2 linked regions of the Arthrobacter crystallopoietes genome follow. The protein of the gene in region 1 interacts with the protein of each later gene in a pairwise test. Links are inferred from orthologs where the notes say so. Each region holds a gene or a part of one and is shown in the gene's direction. Other genes may lie near its edges.

What was found.
Region 2: the proteins of rlmN (region 1) and ftsZ interact in binary tests that used the Escherichia coli proteins (3 or more experiments, as listed by UniProt). The link is inferred for Arthrobacter crystallopoietes from one-to-one orthologs.

What each region holds. Positions count from the first base shown.
Region 1 is NZ_CP072014.1:1,612,811-1,629,037, forward strand. The notes cover bases 5,277-8,225. They hold rlmN (23S rRNA (adenine(2503)-C(2))-methyltransferase RlmN), read left to right. Parts: upstream 5,277-6,107; coding sequence 6,108-7,343; downstream 7,344-8,225. Other genes in these bases: J5251_RS07415 (zinc-dependent alcohol dehydrogenase family protein), read left to right, coding at 5,277-6,059; J5251_RS07425 (GcvT family protein), read right to left, coding at 7,458-8,225. Outside these bases: DNA helicase PcrA, read left to right, coding at 1-1,327; J5251_RS07400 (mechanosensitive ion channel family protein), read left to right, coding at 1,449-2,474; sucC (ADP-forming succinate--CoA ligase subunit beta), read left to right, coding at 2,724-3,887; sucD (succinate--CoA ligase subunit alpha), read left to right, coding at 3,906-4,841; more of J5251_RS07415, read left to right, coding at 5,004-5,276; more of J5251_RS07425, read right to left, coding at 8,226-9,947; purU (formyltetrahydrofolate deformylase), read right to left, coding at 9,970-10,944; J5251_RS07435 (BCCT family transporter), read right to left, coding at 10,970-12,883; J5251_RS07440 (bifunctional 3-phenylpropionate/cinnamic acid dioxygenase ferredoxin subunit), read right to left, coding at 12,916-13,266; J5251_RS07445 (NAD(P)/FAD-dependent oxidoreductase), read left to right, coding at 13,571-14,773; J5251_RS07450 (aromatic ring-hydroxylating oxygenase subunit alpha), read left to right, coding at 14,857-16,053; J5251_RS07455 (IclR family transcriptional regulator), read right to left, coding at 16,027-16,227.
Region 2 is NZ_CP072014.1:2,952,352-2,965,979, forward strand. What follows is about bases 1-2,856. They hold ftsZ (cell division protein FtsZ), read left to right. Parts: upstream 1-753; coding sequence 754-1,959; downstream 1,960-2,856. Other genes in these bases: J5251_RS13535 (cell division protein FtsQ/DivIB), read left to right, coding at 1-548; J5251_RS13545 (polyphenol oxidase family protein), read left to right, coding at 1,995-2,705; J5251_RS13550 (YggS family pyridoxal phosphate-dependent enzyme), read left to right, coding at 2,702-2,856. In the rest of the region: more of J5251_RS13550, read left to right, coding at 2,857-3,472; J5251_RS13555 (cell division protein SepF), read left to right, coding at 3,517-4,050; J5251_RS13560 (YggT family protein), read left to right, coding at 4,123-4,410; J5251_RS13565 (DivIVA domain-containing protein), read left to right, coding at 4,575-5,270; lspA (signal peptidase II), read left to right, coding at 5,403-6,011; J5251_RS13575 (RluA family pseudouridine synthase), read left to right, coding at 5,983-6,939; dnaE (DNA polymerase III subunit alpha), read left to right, coding at 7,001-10,543; J5251_RS13585 (flavin reductase family protein), read right to left, coding at 10,556-11,086; hisD (histidinol dehydrogenase), read left to right, coding at 11,266-12,615; transcriptional regulator NrdR, read left to right, coding at 12,728-13,228; ppgK (polyphosphate--glucose phosphotransferase), read right to left, coding at 13,322-13,628. UniProt on the Escherichia coli protein: Essential cell division protein that forms a contractile ring structure (Z ring) at the future cell division site. The regulation of the ring assembly controls the timing and the location of cell division.

The sequences.
Region 1 (16,227 bases):
GCACGACGAGGCCCGATTCATCGCCAACGAGATCGACCGGCTGCAGGACGCCGAGAACCTGCGCCCGGGGGACGTGGCTATCTTCTACCGGACCAACGCGCAGTCCCGTTCCATTGAAGACCTCCTGATCCGGGTGGGCCTGCCGTACAAAGTGGTGGGCGGAACGCGCTTTTACGAGCGCAAGGAAATCAAGGACGCCCTGGCCTACCTCCGGGTACTGGTGAACCCGGACGATGTGGTCAACTTGCGGCGGATCCTGAACGAGCCCAAACGCGGCATCGGGGACCGGGCCGAGTACGCGGTGGCCGCGCTCGCCGAGCGGGACCGGCTGTCCTTCATGGAAGCCCTGCGCAAGGCCGATGATGCGCCGGGAATGGCCACCCGCTCCGTCAATGCGGTGGCCGGTTTCGTGAAGCTCATCGATGACCTCACCGAAGTGGCCAACGGATCCGGGGCCTCGGCTGCGCTGGAAGCGGTACTGGAACAGACCGGCTACCTGGCGGCGCTGCGGCAGAGCAATGACCCGCAGGACGAGTCCCGGGTGGAAAACCTGGCCGAACTGGTCGCCGTCGTGCGTGAATACGAACGGGACAATCCGGAGGGAACGCTCGGCAGCTTCCTCGAGCAGGTGGCCCTGGTGGCGGACGCGGACCAGATCCCGGATGCGCCGGACGAGGAAAGCGCGCAGCTGGCCAAGGATCAGGGCGTGGTTACGCTGATGACGCTGCACACGGCCAAGGGGCTGGAATTCCCGGTGGTGTTCCTTACCGGCATGGAGCATGGCGTATTCCCGCACCAACGGTCCATGACGGATCCGAAGGAGCTGGCCGAAGAACGGCGGCTGGCTTATGTGGGGCTGACCCGTGCCCGCAAGCGGCTCTATTTGACCCGTTCCGAATCGCGGAGCATGTGGGGCCAGAGCCAGTACAACCCGGCAAGCCAGTTCATCGAGGAAGTCCCGCCGGAACTCATCGACTGGAAGCGCGAGGGCAGCAAGCGCCCGGCGTTCACCTCCTCCGGCAGCTTCGGCTCCAGCCGCTACAGCGGTTCCCACTGGGGTGCCGGTGCCGGCGGCAACCAGGATGTTTCCTCGCTGCCGGGTTCGGCCCGGTCCATGGCGCCTGCCGCCGTGCGGGCGGGCCGCGTCCAGCCGCAGAAGGAAGTCATCGCGCTGACCGTGGGTGACAAGGTCAGCCACACCAGCTTCGGAAACGGGACCGTGCTCTCGCTTGAAGGCGCTGGGGACAAGACTGTGGCGAAGGTCAAGTTCGACATCGGCGAGAAGCGCCTGCTGCTGCGTTATGCACCGCTGACCAAGTCGGACTAGGGATGATGTGCCGCCGGGGAGGGAAGGCTCCCGCGGCACAACCCGGCGGCACGGCGCAGAATGCCAACGCGGCGGCCATCCGTATTTGGTCACGCTGGCATAACAACATAGCGTTTTTCCCATGGATTTGAATGTGGCGGATGTGGATGTTGCCCAGCTGGGCACCTTGGGATTTTGGATGGATAAACCGCTTCGCGTCGCGGTGATTCTGATCGGCGGTTTCCTGCTGAACCTGCTGGTGCGGATTGTCATCCGACGGATGTCGACGAAGATCGCCAACGGCGAGACAGCGAAGCTGGAGAAACTCGACGCCGACGCGATCGGCAAAAACATCAAGGACCCGCGCTACTGGCTGATGCAGGATTCGCCGATCGCGGCCGTGCGCCGGGCCCAGCGGGCACAGACCATTGGCTCGGTGCTGCGCTCCATCGCCACGGTGGTTATTGGGATCATGACGATCCTGATGGTCATGACCGAACTCGGGTTCGACCTCGGACCGCTGCTGGCCAGTGCTGGTATCGCCGGTGTGGCGATCGGTTTCGGTGCCCAGACCCTGGTGAAGGACTACCTCTCCGGGTTGTTCATGGTGGCCGAGGACCAGTACGGCATCGGCGACGTGGTGGACCTGGGCGAAGCCTCGGGAACGGTGGAGTCGGTTGGATTGCGCGTCACTCAAGTGCGTGCGGTGGACGGCACCCTCTGGCACGTGCGCAACGGTGAAATCCTGCGCGTGGGCAACTCATCGCAGGGCTGGGCGCGCGCCGTGCTGGATATCCCGGTTCCCTATGATGCCGACGTCGAAAAGGTCAGCGACCTGATCCTTAACTCGGCCAAGGACCTGCGCGCGGACCCGGACTACCGGCGGCTCATCCTGGACGATCCGGAGATTTGGGGCGTCGAGGCGCTCACAGGCGAATCCGTGGTCATCCGCCTCGCCATCCGGACCAAACCGCTGGAGCAGTGGGGCGTGGCACGCGCCATGCGCGCACGTCTGAAGGGTGATCTGGACCGTGCCGGACTGCGCATTCCGCTGCTGAACCAGACCGTCATCAAGGACGGGAGCCCCGTGCTCGTACCGGCCGGTTCGGAAAGCCACGCCGACGCCTCCGCCGAGGCCCCGGACGAAAGCCGCCAAGGCAAGCAGTAGGCCCGGCCCGCAGGGCCGTGAGCGACGCGTCGCAAAGTACCGCAAAGGGTTACTTTTCTACAAACCATAGAACTGTGCCCTTGATCACGAAAGCGGTACTCTAGGACAGGCGTCGCACGCCAAGGGACTAAAGTTCCCCTTGGAGCGCGAACGGATTTGCACCGAAAAAATGTCCGCCTACGCAGGCACGAAGTGACGCAGATCCGCGCTCCGAGTCAGAAACGACTTCGACGTAGAAGGACACAACCCGTGGACCTGTATGAATACCAGGCGCGCGATCTCTTTGAGGCACATGCTGTACCCGTGCTTGCAGGAATCGTTGCCTACACTCCAGAAGAAGCCAAAGCAGCAGCCGAAAAGATTGGCGGCGTTGTTGTCGTCAAGGCTCAGGTAAAAGTTGGCGGCCGCGGTAAAGCCGGCGGCGTCAAGGTCGCGAAGACTCCGGACGAAGCGTTCGAATACGCCACCAACATCCTCGGCATGGACATCAAGGGCCACACGGTCAACAAGGTCATGATCGCCCAGGGCGCGGACATCGCCGAGGAGTACTACTTCTCCGTCCTGCTGGACCGGGCCAACCGCAACTACCTGGCCATGTGCTCGGTGGAAGGCGGCATGGAGATCGAACAGCTGGCTGTCGAGCGCCCCGACGCTCTGGCCAAGATCGCCGTTGACCCCGCCGTCGGCATCGACCAGGCCAAGGCCGACGAAATCGTCGCCGCCGCCGGCTTCGCCGAGGAACTGCGCGGCAAGGTCGCCGAAACCATCATCAAGCTCTGGGATGTCTTCATCAAGGAAGACGCCACCCTGGTCGAGGTCAACCCGCTGGTCAAGACCGGCGCCGGCGACATCGTCGCCCTGGACGGCAAGGTCTCCATCGACGAGAACGCCGCGTTCCGCCACCCCGAGCACGCCGAGCTCGAGGACAAGGACGCCGCGGATCCGCTCGAGGCAAAGGCCAAGGAACTGGACCTGAACTACGTCAAGCTCGATGGCCAGGTCGGCATCATCGGCAACGGCGCCGGGCTGGTCATGTCCACGCTGGACGTCGTCGCCTACGCCGGCGAAAACCACGGCAACGTCAAGCCGGCCAACTTCCTGGACATCGGCGGCGGCGCTTCGGCCGAGGTCATGGCCAACGGTCTGGACATCATCCTGAACGACGCGCAGGTCAAGAGCGTGTTCGTCAACGTCTTCGGTGGCATCACTGCCTGTGACGCCGTCGCAAACGGTATCGTCAAGGCCCTGGAGATCCTGGGCGAGAAGGCCACCAAGCCGCTGGTTGTCCGTTTGGACGGCAACAGCGTCGAGGAAGGCCGCCGTATCCTCCGGGACGCGAACCACCCGCTGGTCACCCTGGCAGTCGGTATGGACGAAGGCGCCGACAAGGCCGCCGAACTGGCGAACGCCTGAGGATTGAGGAAAAAGAACATGTCTATCTTCATTAACAAGGACTCCAAGGTCATCGTCCAGGGCATCACCGGCGGCGAGGGCTCCAAGCACACCGCCCGCATGCTCCACGCCGGCACCAACGTTGTCGGTGGCGTGAACGCCCGCAAGGCCGGCACCACTGTTCAGCACAAGGACCAGCGCGGCGCCCAGCTCGAACTGCCCGTTTACGGTTCGGTCAAGGAAGCCATTGCCGAGACCGGCGCTGACGTCTCGATCGTCTTCGTTCCGCCGGCCTTCACCAAGGACGCCGTGGTCGAGGCCATCGAAGCCGAAATCGGCCTCGTCGTCGTCATCACCGAAGGCGTTCCGGTCCAGGACTCCGCAGAGTTCTGGGCGCTGGCACAGTCCAAGAAGGATGCCGACGGCAACCAGATCACCCGCATCATCGGCCCGAACTGCCCCGGCATCATCACTCCGGGCGAGTCCCTCGTGGGCATCACCCCGGCGAACATCACCGGCAAGGGCGGCGTCGGCCTGGTTTCCAAGTCCGGCACCCTGACCTACCAGATGATGTACGAACTGCGCGACCTGGGCTTCTCCACCGCCATCGGCATCGGCGGCGACCCGGTCATCGGCACCACGCACATCGACGCCCTGGCTGCGTTCGAGGCTGACCCCGATACCAAGGCCATCGTGATGATCGGCGAGATCGGGGGCGACGCCGAAGAGCGTGCGGCCGAGTTCATCAAGAACAACGTCACCAAGCCGGTTGTCGGCTACGTGGCAGGCTTCACCGCGCCTGAGGGCAAGACCATGGGCCACGCCGGCGCCATCGTTTCCGGTTCCGCCGGTACCGCCCAGGCCAAGAAGGAGGCCCTCGAGGCCGCAGGAGTCAAGGTCGGCAAGACGCCGTCCGAGACCGCCCACCTGCTGCGCGAGGTCTACCCCGAGCATGAGGAACCCTCGAACCTCTAAGGGTTCGTCCGCGAAAGCGGAAAGTTCCAAGCTAACGACGGCGGCGCTGTCACCTTCATCGCGAAGGTGACAGCGCCGCCGTCGTACTTTACGCAGCGTGATTCCGTACGGTCCGGCGGCTGGCTAGGCTGGAAACAGCCGTTCCCGACGCAAGGAGAGCACATGCGCGCCACGATCATCCACGGACCCCGCGATATCCGGGTGGAAGAGCGGCCCTATCCCACGGTGCAGCTTCCCACGGACGTGGTGGTCAAAGTGACCGCCGCTTGTGTTTGCGGCTCCGATCTGTGGCCCTATCGGGGCATCCGCGAGACTGCAGAGCCGCGCGCCATCGGCCACGAATTCGTCGGTGTGGTCGAGAGGGTCGGGGATGCGGTGACGGCCCTGGCCCCGGGTGACTTCGTGGTCGCGCCATGGGTGGCCAGCTGCGGCGAGTGCCCGCAGTGCCGCAACGGCGTCACCGTGGCGTGTGACCATCGGGCCTCCTGGGGCAGCACGGACGAGGATGGGTTCCACGTCGACGGCGGCCAGGGCGAAGCCGTGCGCGTGCCACGGGCCGAGGCAACGCTGGTGAAGGTGCCCGGCGTGGACCGGCCGGATGCGGAACTGACCGCCGACCTGCTGGCGCTCTCCGATGTCATGGGCACGGGGCACCACGCGGCAGTGAGTGCAGCGGTGGGGCCCGGCCGTTCCGTCGTCGTTGTTGGAGATGGGGCGGTGGGGCTGTGCGGCGTGCTGGCAGCGAAACGGCTCGGTGCGGAGCGGATCATCATGATGTCCCGGCATACTGACCGGCAGGCGCTAGCCAAAGAGTTCGGCGCTACCGACATCGTCGAGGAGCGCGGAAAGGCCGGGGCGGAAGCGGTGCGTTCCCTGCTGGGCGGGGTGTCCGCGGATTCGGTGCTCGAATGCGTGGGAACCGAGGAATCGATGGACCAGGCGCTGCGGTCCACGCGCCCCGGCGGCAGCATCGGTTTTGTCGGCGTTCCGGCGGGCGGAGCGGAACTGCCCATCGGCGTGCTGTTTGCCAAGAACATCTCGGTGGCAGGTGGGGCCGCGTCCACCCGGGTCTACCTGCCCGAGCTGCTGGCAGACGTACTTGCCGGCAAGATCAACCCTGGCAAGGTTTTCGACGTCGAAATGCCGCTCGACAACGCGGCCGAGGCGTATAAGGCCATGGATGAACGCCGCGCGATCAAGGTGCTGCTCAAGCCGTAAGGGGAGAGGGGTCCGACTCATTTGCATCGGCATGGGAGAATGGTGTAGATGTCTGTTTTGAATTCTTCCCCCACTGCCACGTCTTCCCGGCCACAGGTGCGTCCTGCCGTAGAAGGTGCCGAACCCGCTGTCACCAGCGACGGCCGTCCGCTGCTGCAGTTCAAATCGCCGCGCGTGAAGCAGCCGCCGACACACCTGGCCGATCTGACCCTCGCCGAGCGGCAGGCCAAGCTCAAGGAAATGGGCCTGCCCGCGTTCCGCGCCAAGCAGCTCTCCACGCACTACTTCCAGCACTTCACCACGGACCCGGAAGCCATGAGCGACCTCCCCAAGGACGGCCGCGAAGAGCTGGTCGCCGAAATGTTCCCGACGCTGCTGACCAAGGTCAAGCAGCTCAAGACGGACAACGGCGACACCATCAAATTCCTGTGGCGGCTGTTCGACGGCTCGCTGGTCGAGTCGGTGCTGATGCGCTACCCGGGCCGGATCACGCTGTGCGTCTCCAGCCAGTGCGGCTGCGGTATGAACTGCCCGTTCTGTGCCACCGGCCAGGCCGGACTGACGCGCAATATGTCAACTGCGGAGATCCTGGACCAGATTGTCCAGGCCAACCGGGTAATCGCCGAAGGCGCGCTGGGCGGCAAGCGCAGGGACGGCGGGCACGACGCCGAGCGTGTCACCAACATCGTTTTCATGGGCATGGGCGAGCCCCTGGCCAACTATAAGCGCGTAATGGCAGCGGTGCACCGCATGGCAGCCGAGGCCCCCGAGGGCCTGGGCATGTCCGCCCGCAACATCACCGTCTCCACCGTGGGTCTGGTGCCGGCGATCAACAAGCTCGCTGCCGAGGACATTCCGGTTACCTTCGCACTGAGCCTGCACGCGCCGGACGACGAACTGCGCGACGAGCTGATTCCGGTAAACAGCCGGTGGAAGGTCGACGAGGCGCTGGATGCGGCCTACAACTACTACGCTGTGACCGGCCGGCGGGTCAGCATCGAGTACGCGCTGATCAAGGACATGAACGACCACGCATGGCGCGCAGATCTGCTGGCCAAGAAGCTGAACAAGCGCGGCCGCGGCTGGGTGCATGTAAACCCGATTCCGCTGAACCCGACGCCCGGTTCCATCTGGACCTCGTCGGAGAAGGCGGTGGAGACCGAGTTCATCAACCGGTTGATCGCCGCCGGCATCCCGACAACGCTGCGCGACACCCGCGGCAAAGAGATCGACGGCGCCTGCGGGCAGCTCGCCGCCGCAGACGACGAAAACGTCGCAGACTAAACGCCGCTAATCGCTGCAAAGCACCAAGCACAAAGCAGCGGCCCCGCTCCTTCCCACTGGAGCGGGGCCGCTGCTGCCAATTGCGGCGCTAGCCTGTCATTGATCCGTCACCCGCTACCCGCGCAGCCGTTCCATCTTCGGATCCACCAGCGGTTCAGCAGCGATGGTCGCAGCGACCTTCCGGCCGAAGTAACCGATCTCCACGGAATCGCCCTCCTCCAGACCGGCCGGCAGCCAGGCGTAGGCGATGGGCCGCCCAACGGTGTAGCCGTAGGCCGCGCTGGTGACGTAACCGGCGGGCTCGCCGTCGACGAACACCGGTTCCTTGCCCAAAACTACGGACGTGCCGTCGTCGACCGTCAGGCACTTCAGTTCCCGGGAGGCCGGCTCGGCCCGGCGGGCTGTCAGGGCTTCGTATCCCACGAAGTCCGTCTTGTCCTTGAAGACCGAGAACCCGAGTCCGGCTTCATACGGGCTGTGCTCGGGAGTGACGTCGGTGCCCCAGAGCCGGTAGCCCTTTTCCAGCCGGAGGCTGTTGAAGGCACCGCGGCCGGCGGCGACGATGCCGTGCTCCTGGCCGGCTTCGAAGAGCAGATCCCATAGCTTCAGTCCGTACTCGGCCGAGGTGTACAGCTCCCAGCCGAGCTCCCCGACATAGGAAAGCCGCATGGCCGTGACGGGGATGCCGCCGATGTGGACCTCCTTGGCCCGGAAATAGCGCAGCGAATCGTTGGTGTAGTCATCCTCGCTGACCTTGCCGATGACCTCGCGGGCCAGCGGCCCCCACAGGCCGATGCAGCAGGTTCCCCCGGTGATATCGGAGACATGGACCCACTGTGCCGGGTCGGCTGCGGACTGCTTGCGGGCCTCGACCCGGAAGTAGTCGAAGTCGATGTTGCCGTTCACTCCGAGCTGGAAGGTCTCCTCGGCGAGCCGTGCGATGGTCACATCGCTGCGGACGCCGCCGTCGTCCGCCAGCAGCAGGCAGTAGGTGACGGCCCCCGGCTTTTTGGCGATGTTGCCGGTGCTCAGCCGCTGCAGCAGCGCCAGGGCACCCGGGCCGGTCACCTCCAGGCGCTTCAGCGGAGTCATGTCATAGAGCGCGACGGCGGTACGCGTCTTCCACGCTTCGGCCGCAGAGATGGGGGAGTGGAACATGTTGGACCAGCTGTCCCGCTCCGGTGCCTGCCATTCTTCCGGCAGCTCCTGCAGCAGCGCGCTGTTGGCCTCGTACCAGTGCGGACGCTCCCAGCCGGCGGACTCGAGGAAGAATGCGCCGAGTTCATGCTGGCGGACGTTGAACGGGCTGACGCGGAGATCGCGCGGAGATTCGCGTGGCTGCAGCGGGTGGAGCACGTCGTAGATCTCCACGAAGTTCTGCTGCGAAGTTTCGCTGACATACTCCTTGCTGACCTGCACCTTCTCGAAGCGTGTCGCCTCGCATTCGTGCAGGGGCGTGCCGGACTGGCCTTCCACCAACAGCTCGGCGACGGCCTTGGCGACGCCGGCCGAGTGAGTCACCCAGACGGCCTCCGCGAGGTAGAAGCCCTCAACCTCGGGCGACTCGCCGATCAGGGGGCCGCCGTCCGGCGTAAAGGAGAAGATCCCGTTGAAGCCGTCCTCAATCTCGGCGCCGCGCAGGGCGGGCAGCAGCTCCTTGCTGTCCTGCCACGACGGCAGGAAATCGGCCTCGGTGAACTCCAACCGCGAGGGCATGCGGTGCTCGGACATCTGGTCTGCCCGTACCTGCGGCAGCTCGTTCAGATCCACCGGCATCGGGCGGTGCGCGTAGGAACCGATGCCGATCCGCTCACCATGCTCGCGGTAATACAGATCCTTGTCCTGATGGCGCAGGATAGGCAGACGGGCGCCGTTGGGCAGCTCGTTGTGGCCCGCGAGCTCCGGCACTGCCGTGGTCTTGACGTACTGGTGTGCCAGCGGCAGCAGCGGCACCGGCATGCCGACCATGGCACCGATTTTGGGGCCCCAGAAACCGGCGCAGGAAACCACGATGTCCGCCGGCACCACACCGTCGGGCGTCTCCACGCCGGTGACTTTGCCGCCAGCCTGCTCGATGCCGGTCACGGGGGTGGAGCCGATGAACTTTACGCCCGCTTCGCTGGCCTTTTCGATCAGCAGCTGCACCGCGCGGGCGGCGGAGGCCAGGCCGTCGGAGGGTACATACAGTCCGCCCAGGACCATATCCCGGTTGATCATCGGGTAGCGCTTCTCGCACTCATCCGGGTCGATCAGCCGGCCCTCAAGACCCCAGGATGTAGCGAAGCCCAGCCGGCGCTTCAGCTCCTGAAGGCGCGCCTCTGTGGTGGCGACCTCAAGCCCGCCGACCTGGTTGAAACAGGAGCGCCCGTCCGCACTGAGCGAGAGCAGCTTTTCCACCGTGTAGCCAGCGAGCTCGGTCATCGTCTTGGACGGGTTGGTCTGGAACACCAGGCCGGGTGCATGCGAGGTGGAACCACCGGCCAGATGCAGCGGTCCCTGTTCGAGGACGGTGACGTTGTTCCAGCCGCGGGTGGCCAGCTCGTCGGCCAGGTTGGCGCCGACAATGCCGGCCCCGATGATGACTACGCGGGGTGTGTGGCTCATAAGTATTCTCCTAGGATCGCGTTTAGCGGAAGACGACGGTGCGGGTGTTGTTGAGCAGGACTCGGTGCTGGCAATGCCACTTCACGGCGCGGGACAAGGCCTGGGCCTCGGCATCGCGGCCCACTGTAACCAGTGACGCAGGATCCAGGCTGTGGTCAACCCGGAACACCTCCTGCTCGATGATCGGGCCCTCGTCCAGGTCGGCGGTGACGTAGTGGGCGGTGGCCCCGACCAGCTTCACGCCGCGGTCGTAGGCCTGGTGGTACGGCTTGGCACCCTTGAACCCGGGCAGGAACGAGTGGTGAATATTGATCGCGCGGCCGCGCAAGGCCTCGCAAAGGTCGTCCGAGAGCACCTGCATGTAGCGTGCCAGCACCACCAGGTCGGCGTTGTGTTCTGCGACGAGCTCCAGCAACCGCCGCTCGGCGTCGGCCTTGGTAGCGGCAGTCACAGGCACGTGCACAAAGGGCAGGCCAGCTGCCTCGGCCATCGGGCGCAAGTCCTCATGATTGGAAACAACGACGGCGATTTCAGCCCCAAGGCTCCCGGCCTGCCACCGGAAGATCAGGTCGTTGAGGCAATGGCCGAATTTCGACACCATGACCAGCAGCCGCTTGGGGCTGCCGTCATGGATTTCGAAGGTCATTCCGAACCTGTCCGCCACATCCACGAACTCCTCAGCCAAGGCTGCCGCCATCGCCGGGCGATCCGCGTCGCTGCCCTTGTCCCCGCCGGATCCAGCTGTTATGCCCGCCGGCGCAAAAGCTGTCCGCAGGAACAGCGTGCCACTTACATGGTCGTCGAATTGCTGGTGCTCCGCGATGTCGAAGCCGCGCTCGGCCAGGAAGCTGGTCACAGCGTGGACAATTCCGGGACGTTCCGGACACGAGAGCGTCAGGACAAACGGGGCCGTGTGTTTCCCAGCGTACGCGTGGACACGGTCAGCCGTAAGGTCATCGTTGAGTAATTCAGTGGTGGCCAAAGCCGTCATAGTCATTTACCTCGCAAGTTCGGTAGAAAAATCAGGAGCCGGAGCTCCGGGATGGGCATTTATCGCTGGAATCGCACTGCTCGTCGCATTCGTGCCTCGTGACGAGGTCGAAATGGACGCCGCCGTGCTGATCTACACCGGAGCGGATGGCGCGTTCCACCACTGACGTTGCCAGCCGCCGCCTCAAGGAGAGCGGGTCCCGGCGCAGGTCCTTGGCCAGCGCGAAGCACATCAGCAGCATGACCAGGACGAAGGGCAGGGCTGCCACAATGGTTATTCGCTGGAGACCGGAGAGGGCTTCAGCGGGCTGATCACCACCAGCCAGCAGCATGACCGCCGCAACTCCGCCAGTCAGCACGCCCCAGAAGATGACGACGCCTCGGGAGGGCTCCTCGGCACCGTTGGAGCTCAGCGAGCCCATGACCAGCGAGGCGGAATCCGCGCCGGTTACGAAGAAGATGCCCACCAGGACCATGGCGAGAACGGCAACCCCGCCCGCGATAATATTCGGCAGCGGAAGGTTCTGGAGCAGATCGAAAAGGGCGCCGTCGAAGGAGATGGAGGGTTCGCCGTCGACCACGTCGACCAGCCCGTCGCCAGTGTCCGGTGTTTCATTAGCCTTCTCCTGAACACTGAACGCAGCACCGCCGAAGATTGCAAACCAGATCACGCTGACGACGCTGGGCACCAGGAGCACCCCGGTGACAAACTGACGAATGGTTCGGCCCCGGCTAATGCGGGCGATGAACATGCCTACAAACGGCGTCCAGGAGACCCACCAGGCCCAGTAGAAGATTGTCCAGCCGGACATCCAGGTACGCAGGGCCTCGTCGCCGACGGCTTCGGTGCGTGAAGCCATTTCAGCTAAGTCACGGGCGTAGTCGCCAACGGCGGCGGGCACCAGATTGAGAATGAAGAGCGTGGGACCAGCTACGAAAACGATCAGCGCGAGGATGACGGCGAGGACCATATTGATATTCGCCAGCCACTGGATGCCGCGTCGGATGCCGGAAATCGCGGAGGCGACGAAGCAGACAGTAAGCACGGCGACGATGGCCACCAGGACTGGGGTGGCTAGGTCGCCAACCCAACCGTTGAAGGCCATGCCGCTGCCGATCTGCAAGGCGCCAAGGCCAAGCGAGGCCGCCGTGCCGAAGAGCGTGGCAAAGATAGCCAGAATGTTGATGAACTTCCCGACCGGCCCCTCCACGGTCTTATGGCCGAACAGCGAGGTGAAGGTGGCGGAGATCAACTGCTTGCGACCCAGACGGTACGTCCCATAGGCCATGGCAACACCGACGACGGCGTACATCGCCCAAGGGTGCAACGTCCAATGGAAGAGGGACGTAGCCATGGCGGTCTGGATAGCTTCAGGTGTTTGACCGTTCACGCTGCCGGGCGGCGGGGCGACGTAGTGGTACATCGGCTCGGCCACCCCGTAGAACATCAGGCCAATGCCCATGCCGGCGGCGAACATCATGGAGATCCATGAGATGGTCCTGAACTCCGGCTTCTCACCGTCCTTACCTAGCGGGATATTGCCGAAGCGGCCCAGCGCGAGCCAAAGCACGTAGACAACGAAGAGCGAGGCGAGCAGGATAAAGAGCCAGCCGGTGTTTTCCATGACCCAGTTGAGCGCGTTCTGGGAAGTGGCTGAGAGGTTGTCGGTGCCGAGGAAGCCCCACGCGACAAAACCTAGAGCGAGGACGCCCGCTACCGCGAAGACCGTCTTGTCCAGACCACGGGGTACCAGGCTCCGGCGGGCAGCGGCGTGCTCTGTTTCCGAATCGCGCAGTTCCTGCAGGATCTGCTGATCCAGTGAAGTTTCTTCTGCAGCCGGCGGTTTGGCTTGCTGGTCATCGCCCAGCGGATCCTTGCGGACGAGTTCGCTGAGCTCATCGTCAGGAGTGCCATCATCAACTGCAAGTTCTTTATTCGTTGTCATGAATTTCCTATGCTCGATGACCTATGCCCCGGCTAAATGTGTCCGTCTACGGTCAGGCCAGGCGGAAGATTCGGAGCGTCGCCTGATTCGCGGACCATAATGGTTCCGTCTACTACCTCGACTTCGTGGACCCGGACCGGCAGCTTCGCTGGCGGGGCGTCCACATTGCCCGTGCGTAAGTTGAATTTGGAGGCGTGCAGCGGGCACTCCACTTCACAGCCCTCGACCCAGCCATCCGCCAGCGATGCGTCCTGATGGGTGCACGTATCATCGATGGCGAAGAGCTCGCCCTCCTCGGTGTGGAAAACAGCGATGGGAGGGGACGTATCCAGGCGGATGGCGTCTCCGGGTGCCAGCTCTTTCAGTGGGCATGCCTTGTGCATGGAGCGAACCTCTTTCATTGCCAGCCGCTCTTTGGCGGCAGTTCCGTCATGAACAACTTCGTTCACGATAGGCAACAGCCTGACTGCTGAAGGTGGTACCTGTCAAGAGTTTTTGTGTCGCAGGCCACATGATTCGCAATAATCTGCAACCCCGCGATTGCGTATTTGTGACTCTTGACACAGGGTCGTTGCGGAAGTCATGCTGTTTCACATAGCGATGCAAGTTGCGTTGAGCGCAATTGAGCAAGCTTCTTAACCAGAAGGTGCAGGAGCGCATCTCTCCAGTGTTGTGAAAGGCCAATCTATGCAGACTCTTGTAGTCGTGGGAGCGTCCCTGGCCGGACTCTCCGCCGCCCGGGCAGCGCGGGCCCAAGGCTTTGCCGGCAGACTCGTCATCATCGGGGACGAAGCGCCCCGTCCTTATGATCGACCGCCGCTGTCCAAGGACTTCCTGGCAGGCAAGATCGGTCTGGAGGACCTGGCGCTGGAGGAAGTTGGCGAGGACCTGAACGCGGAATGGCTGCTGGGAGTCCGTGCCGAGCGCTTCGACGCCCAGTCCTTGACCGTCACGCTCAACGATGGGCGCAGCGTCACCGCAGACAAGGTAATAATTGCCACAGGCGCTTCGGCCCGCGGGTTGGCTGAACTGCAAGGCATGCAGAACGTCTTCACTCTGCGCACGCTTGCCGATGCGCAGGCTCTGCGGCCCCGGCTGGTCTCCGGGCATCGACTGGTAGTCATCGGTGCAGGATTTATCGGAGCGGAAACCGCGTCCACGGCGAAGGCAGCCGGCATGGACGTGACCGTAGTGGAAAGGGCGGTTGCACCGCTGGCAGGCCCGCTCGGAGCCCAAATGGGCGCTGCGGTGGCCGGCCTTCACGAAGCAGCCGGAGTGGAGCTGCTCTGTGGGACCGGTGTTTCCTCCTTCACCATGAGCGGAACCTCGGTGAGCGAAGTAGTCCTGGACAATGGCAGGCGGCTGCCCTCCGACGTCGTACTCGTTGGCATTGGAGCGCAACCCAACGTTGAATGGCTGGAAGGATCGGGCATCGCGCTGGACAATGGCGTCCTGTGCGATGCCATGGGCCGGACCAACCGGCCCGGTGTATCCGCCGTTGGCGACTGTGCCGCGTGGTACGACCTGCAGGCTCAAAGCCACCAGCGCATAGAGCACTGGGCCGGGGCGAACGAACGCCCGGCTCTCGCCGTAGCCGCACTGCTGGACGAAAACGCCGTGCAGCAGCCCGTCAATCCGCCGTACTTCTGGTCAGATCAGTACGGATCCCGAATCCAGTTTGCCGGTCAGGTCCGGGGGCATGACCGGATCGAAATCGAGCACGGCGACGTTGCCGAGCGCTGCTTCCTGGCCGTGTACTACGCCGGCGCCGAACCGGTCGCCGTGCTGGGTGTGGACCAGACCCGGCAGTTCACCAAATGGCGCAAGTTCCTGAACAAAAACGCTCAGCAGTATCTGGTCCCGGCAGGGGAGTTCGTGGCCGCCTCTTGAGCCGGTCAGCACCACTTACTGCCGTAGCCATTCCAAATATCTGATTCCACCTTCCGCTTCTCGCATTTCCAAGGAGTACCCCTATGACCGCCGAAATCATCTCGGAAAGTCTTATCTCGACTCTGCCCGGCAACACCTATGTCGACGAGGACATTTTCCGGACCGAGCAGGAACGCATCTTTGAGCAAATGTGGTTCTGTGCCGTGCGGTCGGAGGACCTGGCGAAGCCCGGCGCTTACAAGACAGTCCAGATTGGCCGCGAGTCCGTCATCGTCACCCGCAACCGGAAAGGCGCCATTCGGGCTTACTACAACATTTGCCGGCACCGCGGGGTCAAGCTGTGCATGGAGGAATCCGGTGAGGCCGGCCGCTCTTTCCAGTGCCCCTACCACGCCTGGACCTACGACTTTGATGGCAAGCTGATCGCGGCCCCGAATCTTACGAAGATGCCGGATATCGACCGGGAAAAGTATGGGCTGGTCCATGTAGCTGTGCGCGAATACCTCGGCTATGTCTGGCTCTGTCTGGCCGATGAGCCGCCGTCGTTCGAGGACGACGTTGTCGGGGCTATCGAGGAACGCCTCGGCGATGTCCAGGCTATCGAGAGCTACGACGTCGCCAACCTGAAACTTGGCCGGCGTATCACCTACGATGTGAAGGCGAATTGGAAGCTAATCATCGAGAACTTCATGGAGTGCTACCACTGCGCTACCATCCATCCAGAGTTGACGGAGGTGCTGCCCGAATTCGCAGATGGACTGGCAGCCCAGTACTTCGTCGGCCACGGCGCGGAGTTCGGCGAAGACGTCAAGGGTTTCACCATCGACGGTTCAGAAGGCGTGGACCGGATTCCGGGAATCGGCGACGATCAGGACCGCCGCTACTATGCCATTACGATCAAACCGACAGTCTTCGTCAACCTGGTGCCGGACCACGTCATCATCCACCGGATGTTCCCGATGGCCGCGGACCACACGATCGTCGAATGCGACTGGCTCTATCTGCCCAGCGTTGTGGAAAGCGGTAGAGATCTCACCTCGTCCGTGGAGCTGTTCCATCGGGTGAACCAGCAGGATTTCGATGCCTGTGAACGATGCCAGCCCGCCATGGGCTCGAAGATCTATGCCAAGGGCGGCGTCCTGGTTCCCAGCGAGCACCACATCGGCGCGTTCCATCACTGGGTGCAGCAGATGATCGACGGCACCGGTACGGTCTCCGGTCCCGTTGCCGACGCCGTACCCGATGCTCCTGAATCACTCGAGGCTGTAACCCATCCGTGAGCTGATATCTTGCCCGGCCTGTTTGAGATCCTCGATCAGGCCGGGCATTTCCTTGGGCTTGAAGCGGAACGAAGGACCGGACATGCTGACGGCGCCGATGACTGTCCCGAGGTGGTCATATACGGGAACGGCGATCGCGCTGAGGCCTATCTCGAATTCTTCGGAGACCACGGC
Region 2 (13,628 bases), 1.3 Mb from region 1 along the record:
AAACGGTCGACGAGGCACTTGCGCCGCTGAAAGAGCAACCGTTGCCACAGGTCGGCGACGACGACGTTCGGCCGCTGCTCGAGGGGCTGCCGGCCGTTCTGGACGTTACTGTCGAGGCCCGGCCGCCCTCGGAACTCGCTGTGGAAATCACGGAACGAATTCCTGTCGCCGTCCTGGAAACGGGCAAAACGTTCGCCTTGATCGATGCAGAAGGCAAACGGATCGGCTCGGTGAAAGAGCGCAAGTCCGCTGAGCTGCCGTTGATTGACGAAAGTGCTGCCAGCAAGGACCAGGAGATATTCCGGACTATCACCGCTGTCCTCAGTGCACTTCCAGCGGATGTCCTGGCTGAGTTGGAACACGCATCGGCCAAGTCAATCGACTCGGTTGAGCTGCAGCTGGCCAACGGTCAAAAGGTGCTGTGGGGCAATGACAGCCAGCTTGAGTTGAAGGCCAAGGTTTTCGAAGCGCTGCTCAATGCGCCCGAACCAGACGTTGAGGTAGAGGTTTACGACGTTTCGACCCCGACCATGCCGGTCACGCGTTGAAACTCAATCTACACAGAAAAGCGACACGCGGCAGCGGTCGTTGCATGACGCCGGGGATGCGCCTAGCGTCTCGGAATAGAAGTTACTTGACATAACTCTAACCCTCAAGTTGAGGGTTAAGGTTACCGAGTGAACCATTGGGCCGGTGTCCGCTCCGGCCTGACGGAATTGATCAGTGCACAGATTCGAACAAGGGACACAGGACGTGGCAGCACCGCAAAATTACTTGGCCGTCATTAAAGTCGTCGGCATCGGCGGCGGTGGAGTGAACGCCGTCAACCGAATGATCGAGGTAGGGCTCCGCGGCGTGGAGTTCATTGCTATTAACACTGATGCGCAGGCTCTGCTTATGAGCGATGCGGACGTCAAGCTGGATGTAGGGCGTGAACTAACGCGTGGACTCGGCGCAGGCGCTGATCCGGAAGTTGGCCGCAAGGCTGCCGAAGACCACGCTGAGGAAATCGAAGAGGTGCTTCGCGGCGCCGACATGGTTTTCGTAACTGCCGGTGAAGGCGGTGGCACCGGTACCGGTGGCGCTCCGGTGGTGGCACGTATCGCGCGTTCTTTGGGAGCGCTGACCATCGGTGTCGTTACACGTCCTTTCACTTTCGAGGGCCGTCGGCGGTCGAACCAGGCCGAAAGCGGTATCGAGACGCTGCGCGATGAAGTGGATACGCTGATCGTGATCCCCAACGACAGGCTGCTCTCCATCAGCGACCGCAACGTGTCGATGCTCGACGCTTTCCGCTCGGCCGACCAAGTCCTGCTGTCCGGCGTCCAGGGCATCACCGATCTGATCACGACGCCGGGCCTGATCAACCTGGACTTCGCTGACGTGAAGTCCGTCATGCAGGGCGCCGGCTCGGCACTCATGGGTATCGGTTCCGCCCGCGGCGAGGACCGTGCAGTCAAGGCGGCCGAACTGGCCATCGCGTCACCGCTGCTGGAAGCATCCATCGACGGTGCGCACGGCGTGCTGCTTTCCATCCAGGGCGGATCGGACCTTGGTCTGTTCGAAATCAACGAGGCCGCCCGCCTCGTGCAGGAAGTGGCCCACCCGGAGGCCAACATCATCTTCGGTGCGGTCATCGACGATGCCCTCGGCGACGAGGCCCGCGTCACTGTTATTGCCGCGGGTTTTGACCAGGTGGATGTTACGTCCGCAGCGCAGCCTGCGCAGAAGCCCGCGAACGCCCCGGCAGCGCCGGCCGTCCCGCCGTCCCAGCCTGCCGAGCACGCACACGTCCCGGCAGCCGCGCCTGCAGCTTCCAGCGGCAGTTGGGGGCAGATGCCGCAGCGTTACGACGTCCCGGCTGATGCAGGCTTCGACGTAGACCTGCCTGCCGTCGTCGAGCCGGATCTGACGGCCGGCCGCACGGATGACCTGGATGTCCCGGATTTCCTCAAATAGAACCGACAACGCGACAACAGACAGGATTGCCGGCAGTGCTTTGGTGGCGTGAACAGGTCGGCGACGGCCTGTGGGTGGCGTTTACCGACAAGGCTGCCGGCAATCTTGCTTTGCATGTGGGCGATGTGCCGGCGGCTGTCCAGGACAGACGCAGAATGTTAGAGGCCGAACTGGGCATGGAACCTGGCTCGTTGCGCTTCATGAACCAGGTCCATTCCGCCTACGTGGGCATGGCATCGACCGCGCAGCCGGGGCCTCCGCCGGAAACGGAAATTGATGCGCTCGTATCACCGGAAGCGGACGTGCCGCTTGCGGTGATGGTGGCCGACTGCCTGCCGGTCGTCTTCGTTGGTTCCACCGCGGGCGGAGGACTTGCGTCCGCCGTCGCGCACGCAGGCAGGCGGGGATTGCTGGATGGAATCCTGGTGAACACGGTCTCCGAACTGCGGGCCGCGGGGGTGTCGGGCATCCGGGCATGGATTGGTCCTTCGATCTGCGGGCGCTGTTACGAGGTCCCCGGTCTCATGAGGACGGCATCCTGTGAGCAACTGCCGCAGCTGTACTCTGAAACTTCTTGGGGAACGCCGGCTTTGGACCTGCCGGCCGGCGCGGCGGGCCAATTGGAAACAATGGGCGTGGAAACGCGGCGGTTGGACGGATGCACCCTCGAGGATTCCCGGTTGTTCTCCTACCGGCGCGATCCGCAGACAGGCCGCTTCGCGGGCCTCGTATGGAGAGAGAAATGACTGACATGGACAGGACTGAGGAGCTTCGCCGAAACCTGACGAAGGTGCGGACGAGAATTGAGGACGCTGCTGCCCGACGCACCGGTCCTGTGCCCGAATTGATTGTGGTGACGAAATTCTTTCCCGCCGCCGACGTGGCCGCGCTAGCGGCGCTCGGTGTTGCGGATGTGGGGGAGAACCGGGACCAGGAAGCCTCGCAAAAAGCGGCGGAGCTGGCGGACACCGCGGCAGGGGAGTCTCTTCGCTGGCACTTCATCGGGCAGCTGCAGAAGAACAAGGCCAAGTCTGTGGTGCGGTACGCGCACGCCGTGCATTCAGTGGACCGTTCCTCTTTGATCGGCGCCCTGGATAAAGCGATTGCCGTTGAGCAGGAACGCCGCAGCGCCGCCGACCAACCCCCGCGGCCGGAACTGCTGTGCCTGATCCAGGTGGACCTCGATGAGCGCACGGAGGTGCCCGGGACGGGGGAGGCGGCCGGTCCTCGAGGAGGCGCCCAACCGGAGCAGATAGAGGAACTCGCGCGCGCCATTGACGCAGCGAATGGTCTCCGGCTGGGCGGCTTAATGGCCGTTGCGCCACTTGGAACGGACCCGGTTCCGGCCTTTGGCCGGTTAATGGATTATTCGGCCAGCCTGCGCGAAATTTTTCCGGACGCATGGATGGTCTCCGCTGGCATGAGCCAGGACCTGGAGCCGGCCATAGCGGCCGGGGCGACACACCTGCGTGTCGGCTCAGATGTCCTCGGACCGAGACCTGCTTTGAGGTAGCGTTTTTGGCGAGAGCAGTGTTGAAGACACGATAGGAGCTAACCATGGCCGGCGCTTTGCGCAAGACAATGATCTATCTTGGGCTCGCCGACGGTGACGAGCACTACGAGTTCGAGGAAAACGAGTCGCCCAGCAAGGAACCTCAGAACCGGGACGAGGACCAGCGTGTGGAACAGAGCCGTGAGGAGCGCCGGGTGGAGAGCGCGCCGTCGCCCCTGAAGCCGGTGGCGGAGGAATATCGTGCTCCCGTTACGCCGATCAAGCGTGCCCCGTCGTCCCGTGAGGAGTCATCCGTGCTGCGTCAGATCACTACAGTCCATCCCCGTTCCTACAATGACGCGAAGATCATTGGTGAAAGCTTTCGCGATGGTATTCCCGTGATCATGAACGTGACCGACATGGGTGAAGCCGACGCCAAACGCCTGGTCGACTTCTCCGCCGGACTGGTTTTCGGACTGCACGGCAGCATTGAACGGGTCACCAACAAGGTGTTCCTGCTCTCGCCGTCGACCATGGAAGTACTCGGCGAGGATAAGCAGGCCAGCGACCACCAGGCGACATTCTTCAACCAGAGCTAGCGGAGCATCCTGCCCATACGGCAGTATGCTCATTTTAACTGCTCGTCTACCGCTAGGAATCGTGGAACCCGCGTGTCCATTATTTTTGCTCTGCTGTATTTAGTGCTCATGCTGTTCCAGTTGGCGCTGATTATCCGCATTGTTTTTGATGTTGTCCAGACTTTTGCCCGGCAATGGCGCCCGCGTGGCGTCGCCTTGGTGGCTGCATCGGCCATCTATGCTGTGACTGATCCACCGCTGAGGGCACTGCGACGGATGATTCCGCCGCTGCGCATCGGCGGCTTTGCGCTGGACCTGGCATTCCTGGTGCTCTTCATTCTGACGAGCATTGCGTTGTTCATCGTTGCAGGCCTTGCCTAGGGACTGACCTGCTCCAGGCGCGGTTAGTTTTCAAGTTCGAAAAGATATACTCTGATTCAGATATCCCTAGTGAATGTAAATCGTCATGGCGATTATTCGCTACCGTTGTCATGAGTGCATTGGCACGAAATCATGATCCACAAGAACCAGTATGAGGTGACCACATGGCTCTGACGCCAGAAGACGTTGTCAACAAGCGGTTCCAACCGACGAAGTTCCGTGAAGGATACGACCAGGACGAGGTCGATGACTTCCTTGATGAAATCGTCGTAGAACTGCGCAGGCTGAACCAGGAAAACGACGAGCTCCGTAAGAAGCTCGGCGAAGCCACCTCGGGCCAGTCATCCGCTGGTAACGTCCCGGCCCCTGTTGCAGCCGCTCCCAAGGTCGAACCGGCCAAGGAAGAGGAGCCGCAGGAGGAGGTCAAGGAAGAGCCTAAGCGCGAGAAGCCCGCAGCGACTGTTCCCGCTACGGCGGCCGCTCCCGTGGTCAGTGCTCCGGCACCGGCCGCTCCGGCAGCCGGTGGCGGCCACGCAGCCACTGCCGAGTCCGCCGCGGGCGTTCTGGCCATGGCGCAGAAGCTTCACGACGAATATGTCAACGCCGGCGTCGAGCAGCGCGACAAGATCATTGCCGAAGCTCAGATGGAAGCGAGCACTCTCGTCAACGATGCACAAGAGAAGAGCCGCAAGACGCTGGGCTCTCTGGAGCAGCAGAAGGCTGTACTGGAGCGCAAGCTCGAGCAGCTGCGCGGCTTCGAACGGGACTACCGTTCACGCCTCAAGGCCTACATCGAGGGCCAGCTGCGCGATCTGGAAGCCCGTGGATCCTTCGCGACTCCGGACGTCAAGGAGAGCTAGAGTCCTCAGCTTGACCCAGTTTTGAGCCCTTGTCCAAGGGTAAGGATGGCCGGTGCCGGGAGTTCCCTGACACCGGCCATTTCTCTAGCCGGCTTCCGTGCCGCCATCCGCTATTGCCGTTAGAAAAGAATCATGTCTGAACCATCTTCCGCGGACCAGCCCGCGGACAGCCGCATTGAAAGCCAGCACACCGGTGTCCGCAACCGGCGCCCTGCTGGTTTTGTCCTGATCCTGGCAAGCTGCGCCGTGTTTGCCTACCTCTTCGATCAGCTGACCAAATGGTGGGTCGTCAGCACCATGACGGAGGGCGACATCATTCCGGTGCTGCCCCCGCTGCTGCACTGGCACTTCATCCGGAATTCCGGCGCTGCGTTTTCGATCGGCCAGGACTACACATGGGTCTTTACGATAGTGATGGTCCTGGTGTCCGGTGCCATCATCTTCTACGCGCGCAAGGTCCGTTCGGCTTGGTGGTCCGTCGCCCTCGGCCTTCTTCTTGGCGGTGCGCTGGGGAACCTGACGGACAGGCTCTTCCGGGAACCATCGTTCGGTGTTGGCCACGTCGTGGATTTCATCGCGTTCCCCAATTTCGCCATCTTTAATATTGCGGATTCCGCTGTGGTCGGCGGCGTAATACTCTGGTGCATTCTGACCTTCATGGGCATTGGCATCGACGGCGAACGCGTATCGTCCGGAAAACAGCCGCCGAAAGATGGCAACACGGAGCAGCGCGGTGCCTGATCAGCTTCACCAGTTCTCCCTTGACCCGGAGACGTCGGGCAAACGTGCCGACGCGGCAATAGCAGGCTTGCTGGACATATCGCGTTCGGCGGCTGCGGCGTTGTGCACAGCGGGCAACGTCAGGCTTAACGGCAAAGTCTTGGGCAAATCGGACCGGTTGCCGGACACCGGAGAACTTGAAATCCGCAGACCCGAAGAGCGGGATCCGTTGGAGATCGTCGTCGAAGAGGTGGAAGATTTGAAGGTTCTCGGTGATGATGATGACTTCGTCGTGATTGATAAGCCTGTCGGAGTGGCAGCCCACCCCTCGCCCGGCTGGGTCGGCCCCACGGTGGTGGGGGCACTGGCCGCACTGGGATACAGGATTTCCACGTCCGGCGCGGCGGAGCGTGCGGGCATTGTGCACCGGCTCGACGTCGGCACGTCGGGAGTCATGGTCGTGGCAAAGACAGAGCACGCATACACACTGCTGAAGCGGGCCTTCAAGGAACGTACGGTCGACAAGGTCTACCACGCATTGGTGCAGGGCCTGCCGGATCCGCTCGAAGGAACCATCGACGCCCCCATCGGCAGGCACCCGGGCTACGACTGGCGCTTCGCCGTCGTGGAGGACGGGCGGAACTCGATCACCCACTACAAGGTGATTGAAGCGTTCGGAAAGGCTTCGTTGGTCGAAGTTCACTTGGAAACAGGGCGGACACACCAGATCCGCGTTCATTTCGCCGCCCTCCGGCACCCGTGCGCCGGGGACCTGACGTACGGGGCGGATCCGAAGCTCGCGGCCGAACTGGGCCTGACCAGGCAATGGCTCCACGCCAAGAAACTCGGTTTCGACCATCCGGTCACCGGCAAATGGGTGGAGTACGAAAGCGAATATCCCCAGGATCTGGCCTACGCACTGGATGCACTGGCCGAACACCGGGTCTGATCTGTACGACGGCGGAACCGCGGCATGAGACGTGCCCGCCTAGAATGAAGTGGTGGCAACTGTGACTAGCTCGATTTCCGGTACTGATTCGTTTGTACATCTCCACAACCACACCGAATACTCCATGCTTGACGGCGCAGCCCGCCTGACGGATCTCTTCGAACATGCCCATGAACTGGGCATGGACTCCGTGGCCACCACGGACCACGGTTTTGTCTTTGGGGCCTTCGATTTCTGGAACAAGGCCAACAACGCGGGCATTAAGCCGATCGTCGGGGTGGAAGCCTATCTGACGCCCGGCACGGCGAGGTCGGACAAGACCCGTGTCCGCTGGGGCGACGGTGGCCGCGGTGACGTCTCGGGCGCCGGCGCGTACACGCATATGACGATGTGGGCCGAGACGACCGAGGGCATGCACAATCTGTTCCGCATGTCGTCGCTGGCGTCACTTGAGGGGTACCTGTACAAGCCCCGCATGGACCGGGACCTGCTGCAGACTTACGGCAAGGGCCTGATCACCACCACGGGCTGCCCCTCGGGCGAGGTGCAGACGAAGCTGCGGCTGGGCCTCTACAAGGAAGCGATGCAGGCGGCCTCGGATTTCCGGGACATCCTGGGGCCGGAGAACTTTTACTGCGAACTGATGGACCACGGCCTGGACATCGAGCGCAATGTCCAGGCGGATCTGCTCAAGCTGGCCCGCGAGCTGCAGCTGCCATTGGTGGCAACCAACGATCTGCACTACACACATGCCGAGGACGCCAAGGCCCACGCGGCGCTGCTGTGCGTCCAGTCCGGCTCGACGATGGCCGATCCTAAGCGCTTCAAGTTCGACGCCGATGAGTTCTACCTGAAATCTCCGGCCGAGATGCGCGCAATTTTCCGCGACTACCCGGAGGCCTGCGACAACACATTGCTTATCGCCGAACGGTGCAACGTCGAGTTCAACACCCAGGCCAACTACATGCCGCGGTACCCCGTTCCGGAAGGCGAGAACGAGGAGTCCTGGTTCATCAAGGAGGTTGAGAAGGGCCTTCATTACCGTTATCCGGCAGGTATTCCCGACGACGTCCGCAAGCAGGCGGACTACGAAGTCGGCGTTATCTCCCAGATGGGCTTCCCCGGGTACTTCCTGGTCGTGGCCGACTTCATCAACTGGGCCAAGAACAACGGTATCCGGGTAGGACCGGGCCGTGGTTCGGGTGCCGGTTCAATGGCGGCGTATGCCATGCGCATCACGGACCTCGATCCGCTCAAGCATGGTCTGATTTTCGAACGGTTCCTAAACCCGGACCGTGTGTCCATGCCTGACTTCGACGTCGACTTCGATGATCGGCGCCGCTCGGAGGTCATCCGGTACGTCACCGAGAAGTACGGCGACGAGCGGGTGGCCATGATTGTCACGTACGGCACCATCAAGGGCAAGCAAGCGCTGAAGGACTCTTCGCGCGTGATGGGTTACCCCTTCTCGACGGGTGAGCGGCTGACCAAGGCGATGCCGCCTGACGTCATGGGCAAGGGCATTTCGCTGCAGGACGTCCACAATCCGGAGGCCAAGCGCTACAGCGAGGCCGAAGAGCTGCGGGAGCTGCTCAAGTCGGATCCGGATTCAGCCAAGGTCTTCGAAACCGCGCTCGGGCTCGAGGGCCTGAAGCGGCAGTGGGGCGTCCATGCGGCCGGTGTGATCATGTCCTCTGATCCGCTGATCGACATCATTCCGATCATGCGCCGTGAGCAGGACGGCCAGGTCATCACGCAGTTCGACTATCCGACTTGTGAGGGCCTCGGCCTGATCAAGATGGACTTCCTTGGTCTGCGGAACCTGACAATTATCACCGACGCGCTGGAAAACATCCAGATGAACCGGGACTTCGAGTTGGTGCTTGAGGACCTGACCTTGGATGATCCTGACTCCTACGCCCTGCTGGCCCGCGGCGACACCCTGGGAGTCTTCCAGCTCGACGGCGGTCCGATGCGGTCCCTGCTGAAGCTCATGCGGCCGGATAACTTCGAAGACATTTCCGCGGTGCTTGCGCTGTACCGCCCCGGGCCGATGGGCGCTAATGCGCACAATAACTACGCGCTGCGCAAGAACGGGCTGCAGGAGATCACTCCCATCCACCCGGAGCTTGAGGAGCCGCTGGCCGAAATCCTGGGCGGAACCTACGGCCTGATCGTCTACCAGGAACAGGTTATGGCGATCGCGCAGAAACTGGCCGGGTACTCGCTCGGCCAGGCAGATATTCTGCGGCGTGCCATGGGCAAGAAGAAGAAGTCGGAACTGGACAAGCAGTACGCCGGCTTCGAAAAGGGTATGCAGGACAACGGCTATTCCGCCGCAGCCATCAAGACGCTGTGGGATATCCTGCTCCCGTTCTCGGACTACGCGTTCAACAAGGCACACTCGGCCGCGTACGGCGTCGTGTCCTATTGGACGGCGTACCTCAAGGCGCATTATCCGGGCGAATACATGGCTGCGCTGCTGACCTCCGTCGGTGACGACAAGGACAAGCTCGCCATGTACCTCAATGAGTGCCGCCACATGGGCATTACGGTGCTTCCGCCGGACGTCAACGAATCCAGCCTGAACTTCACTCCGGTGGGTAAGGACATCCGGTTCGGCATGGGCGCCATCCGCAACGTCGGCGCCAACGTGGTCCACGCCATGGTTGCCGCCCGCGAGGAGAAGGGGCACTTCAGCTCGTTCAGCGATTTCCTTCAGAAGGTTCCCGCGGTTGTCTGCAACAAGCGGACCATCGAATCACTGATCAAGGCCGGCGCATTCGACTCGCTCGGCGATCCGCGCCGTGCCCTGGCCATGATCCATGAAGAAGCGGTTGACTCCGTCATTGTGCTTAAGCGCAACGAGGCCGCCAACCAGTTCGATCTCTTTAGCGCCTTTGACGACGGCGGTGAATCCTCCGGCGGACTGGCCGTGGAAGTTCCGGATCTGCCGGAATGGGACAAGAAGGACAAACTGGCGTTCGAGCGCGACATGCTCGGCCTGTATGTCTCGGACCATCCGCTTCAGGGCTTGGAAGGTCTGCTGAGCCAGCATGCGGACATGACGATCACCTCCGTCATCGGCGAAGACGGTCCGGCGGACGGTGCCATCGTCACCATTGCCGGAATGATCACCTCCCTGCAGCGCCGGATCGCCAAGAACAGCGGCAACGCGTACGCCCGTGCCGAGGTGGAAGATCTGGGCGGCTCCATGGAAGTGATGTTCTTCGGCCAGGTGTACGGACCGATCTCGACCATTCTGGCCGAAGACCTGATCGTCGTCGTCCGCGGCAGATTGCAACGCCGTGATGACGGCGCGGTAACGCTGAATGCCCAGGAGCTGACGGTTCCTGACCTCAGCGATGGCCATTCCGGACCGGTGGTAATTTCCATGGCCAGCTTCAAGGCGACCGAGACCGTGGTGTCTTCCCTTGGCGATGTGTTGCGGACACACCCGGGAACCACCGAAGTCCAGGTACGGCTGAACAGCTCGCGGAAAGTGGAAGTGATGAAGCTTGGCGTCGATCTCCGGGTCAACCCCACGCCGTCGCTCTTTGGGGATCTTAAGGTGCTGCTGGGCCCCGCCTGCCTCGACGTCTAACGCCTCCGGGACTTAGATCTGGTACTCGAGCGGGCTTGGGCGCATGTAGGAGCCGCCGTGGTACAGCAGCGGCGTCGCTTCGTCGCCGAGGGAGCCTTCCACCACCTCGACGATCACCACAGCGTTGTTTTCGAACGACACGCGCATCTGGATCTTGCCGACCAGATAGGCATGGACATCCTTGAGAAGAGGAACGCCGTAAGGACCTGCTTCCCAATGGTCTCCGCTGAAGCGGTCTTTCGTACGGGCGAAGCGGTCGGCGAGCCCGCGGTTGTCTTGGCCGAGAATATGCGCGCCAATATAGGTCGAGTTCGCGACGGCGGGCCAGGATGAGCTGGAGCGGGCCATGTTGAAGGTGAAGCGTGGTGGCTCCGCCGACAGGGACGCCACCGAGGTCGCCGTGAAGCCAAAGGGCTTGCCCTCGTACTCAACGGTGAGAATTGCCACGCCGGCAGCGTGCCGCCGGAAGACCTCCCGGAAGGTGGTTCCCAGCAGTTGCTCGGCGGGCGTGACAGACTGAGCTGCTGCGGATTCGGCACTCACAACAATTTTTCTCCAGAACTACTCGGTGGGGACAGAAGACATCCTGACCCATTAATGTTCAGCGTATTCGGCATCAGGCGGCGCAGGGCATTGTGTTAAGTTGTGCTAATTTTCCTGCCTGCTCCTCAACCACGGCCGCCGGCAGCAAACGACTGGACCCGGCTCAGTAGAATGGAAACGTGAATCCTGCTTCGAACGTTGAATCCTTTTCCCAGTTTCCCCTTTTGGACCTGCGCGGGCGCCATTTAAATACTGCAGAACTGAAGGCCGCCATGCCCCGCGCAGAGACGACTTTTGACGTTGCCTCGGATGCGGTCGAGGAGATCATCAACAAGGTGCGAAGCGACGGGTTCACGGCGCTGGCCGGACTTGCTTTGCGGTTTGACGGCGTGCAGCAGCGGCACCCCCTCGTACCGCAGGAAGAATTGGTCCGAGCGCTGGAGGCACTTGATCCTGCGGTCCGTGCCGCTCTGGAAGAGTCCATTGCACGGGCGCGGGTCTTTGCCGACGCGCAGAAGCCCGCCGATGCCACGGTGGAGATCGCCGCAGGCGCTACGGTTACGCACAAGTGGGTACCGGTTTCGCGGGTGGGCCTGTACGTCCCGGGCGGGCTGGCGGTCTATCCTTCGTCTGTGGTGATGAATGTCGTGCCGGCGATCGCCGCCGGCGTTGGCTCGATCGCCTTGGCCTCACCACCGCAGAAAGACTTCGGAGGCCTGCCGCACCCAACGATTCTGGCTGCCGCCCGTCTGCTGGGCATTGACGAGGTCTACGCCATCGGCGGCGCGCAGGCAGTGGCGGCGTTTGCCTACGGTGTTCCCGCCAATGATTTCGGTCCCGCGCTGGCACCGGTCGATGTGGTCACCGGTCCCGGCAACGTTTTTGTCGCCACCGCCAAGCGCCTCGTTAAAAGCGTGGTGGGTATTGACGCGGAGGCGGGCACCACTGAAATTGCGATCCTTGCGGACGACAGCGCGGAGCCGGCCTTCGTCGCGGCCGACCTAATCAGCCAGGCGGAGCATGATCCCCATGCCGCATCCGTGCTGGTGACGCCGTCGGAGAAACTGGCTGAGGCCGTCCGTCGGGAACTTGCTGTCCAAATTGGCGGCACGAAGCACGCTGACAGGGTTCGCGAGGCCCTTTCCGGACCCCAGTCCGGCGTTATCATGGTTGACGACGTCGAGCACGGCATTGCGGTTTGTGACGCCTATGCGGCGGAGCACCTCGAGATCCACACGGTGAATGCTTCGGGGATCGCCGCGCGTGTCCGCAACGCAGGCGCCATATTTGTGGGCAACTATTCGCCGGTAAGCTTGGGCGATTACTGCGCCGGCTCCAACCATGTCCTGCCGACGAGCGGGACCGCTACCTTCGCGTCCGGCCTCAACGTCACCACGTTCCTGAAAGCCATCCAGATTATCGACTATGATCAGCGTGCGCTCCGCGAAGTAGGCGGGCACATTGTTTCGCTGGCGACGGCGGAAGACCTGCCGGCGCATGGGGATGCTGTCACCGTCAGATTCCCATAACCACGCGCCGCAGTCTGGCGCAGACACAAGATGTAGTAATAACACGCTTGTAATTCGCAAGATGTAGTTTTATGATTGTTCAGTTGCTGTCTGGAACACGAAAGGATCCGGTATGTACTGTCCGTTCTGCCGTAATCCTGATTCCAGGGTCGTGGACAGCCGCCTGACCGATGATGGCTCGGCCATCCGCAGACGTCGGCTGTGTCCTGAATGCGGCCGGCGATTCACCACCCTCGAAACCACCAGCCTGAGCGTTCTAAAGCGTTCCGGCGTGGCGGAGCCGTTCTCTCGGGCCAAGGTCATCAACGGCGTTCGGAAGGCCTGCCAAGGCCGCCCCGTGACTGAGGACGACCTGGCCATGCTGGCCCAGGAGGTGGAGGAATCCATCCGGTCCAGCGGGGCAGCGGAAATCGACGCCCACGAAGTCGGTCTCGCGATTCTTCGGCCGCTGAAGAATCTGGATGTGGTGGCCTACCTGCGGTTCGCCAGTGTCTATCAGGCGTTCGACTCCCTTGAGGATTTCGAAGCCGCGATAGACCGGCTGCGGGTTGAAGCGGAGGCCGGTAAGAACCAGGGCCCCTCAGGAACTCAGCGGCCGTTGACCGCACAGTAACAACGCCACAGTTTCCGGTGGCGGCCACGGAGGGGAAGCCATGGCCGCCACCGGCACCACAGGGAAGGGTCCGCTGCTGCGGGCCCTTTTTCCTTACTTGAAGTACTTGAAACTGAGCGCTGCCTGCAGAGCTCCGCCCACAATACCGGCGTTGTTCTTCAACTCGGCGGGAATGATCTTGGTGTTGAGATCGAGCTTGGGGAGGAAGTCCTGGCTGCGCTTGGAAATGCCGCCGCCGACAATGAACAGTTCGGGCGAGAACAGGAACTCGACATGGGAGAAATAGCGTTGCAGACGCACCGCATAGGCGTCCCAGTCCAGTCCGTCGCGTTCACGCGCAGTAGCTGATGCCTTGGTCTCGGCATCGAAACCGTCGATCTCCAGGTGCCCGAGTTCCGCA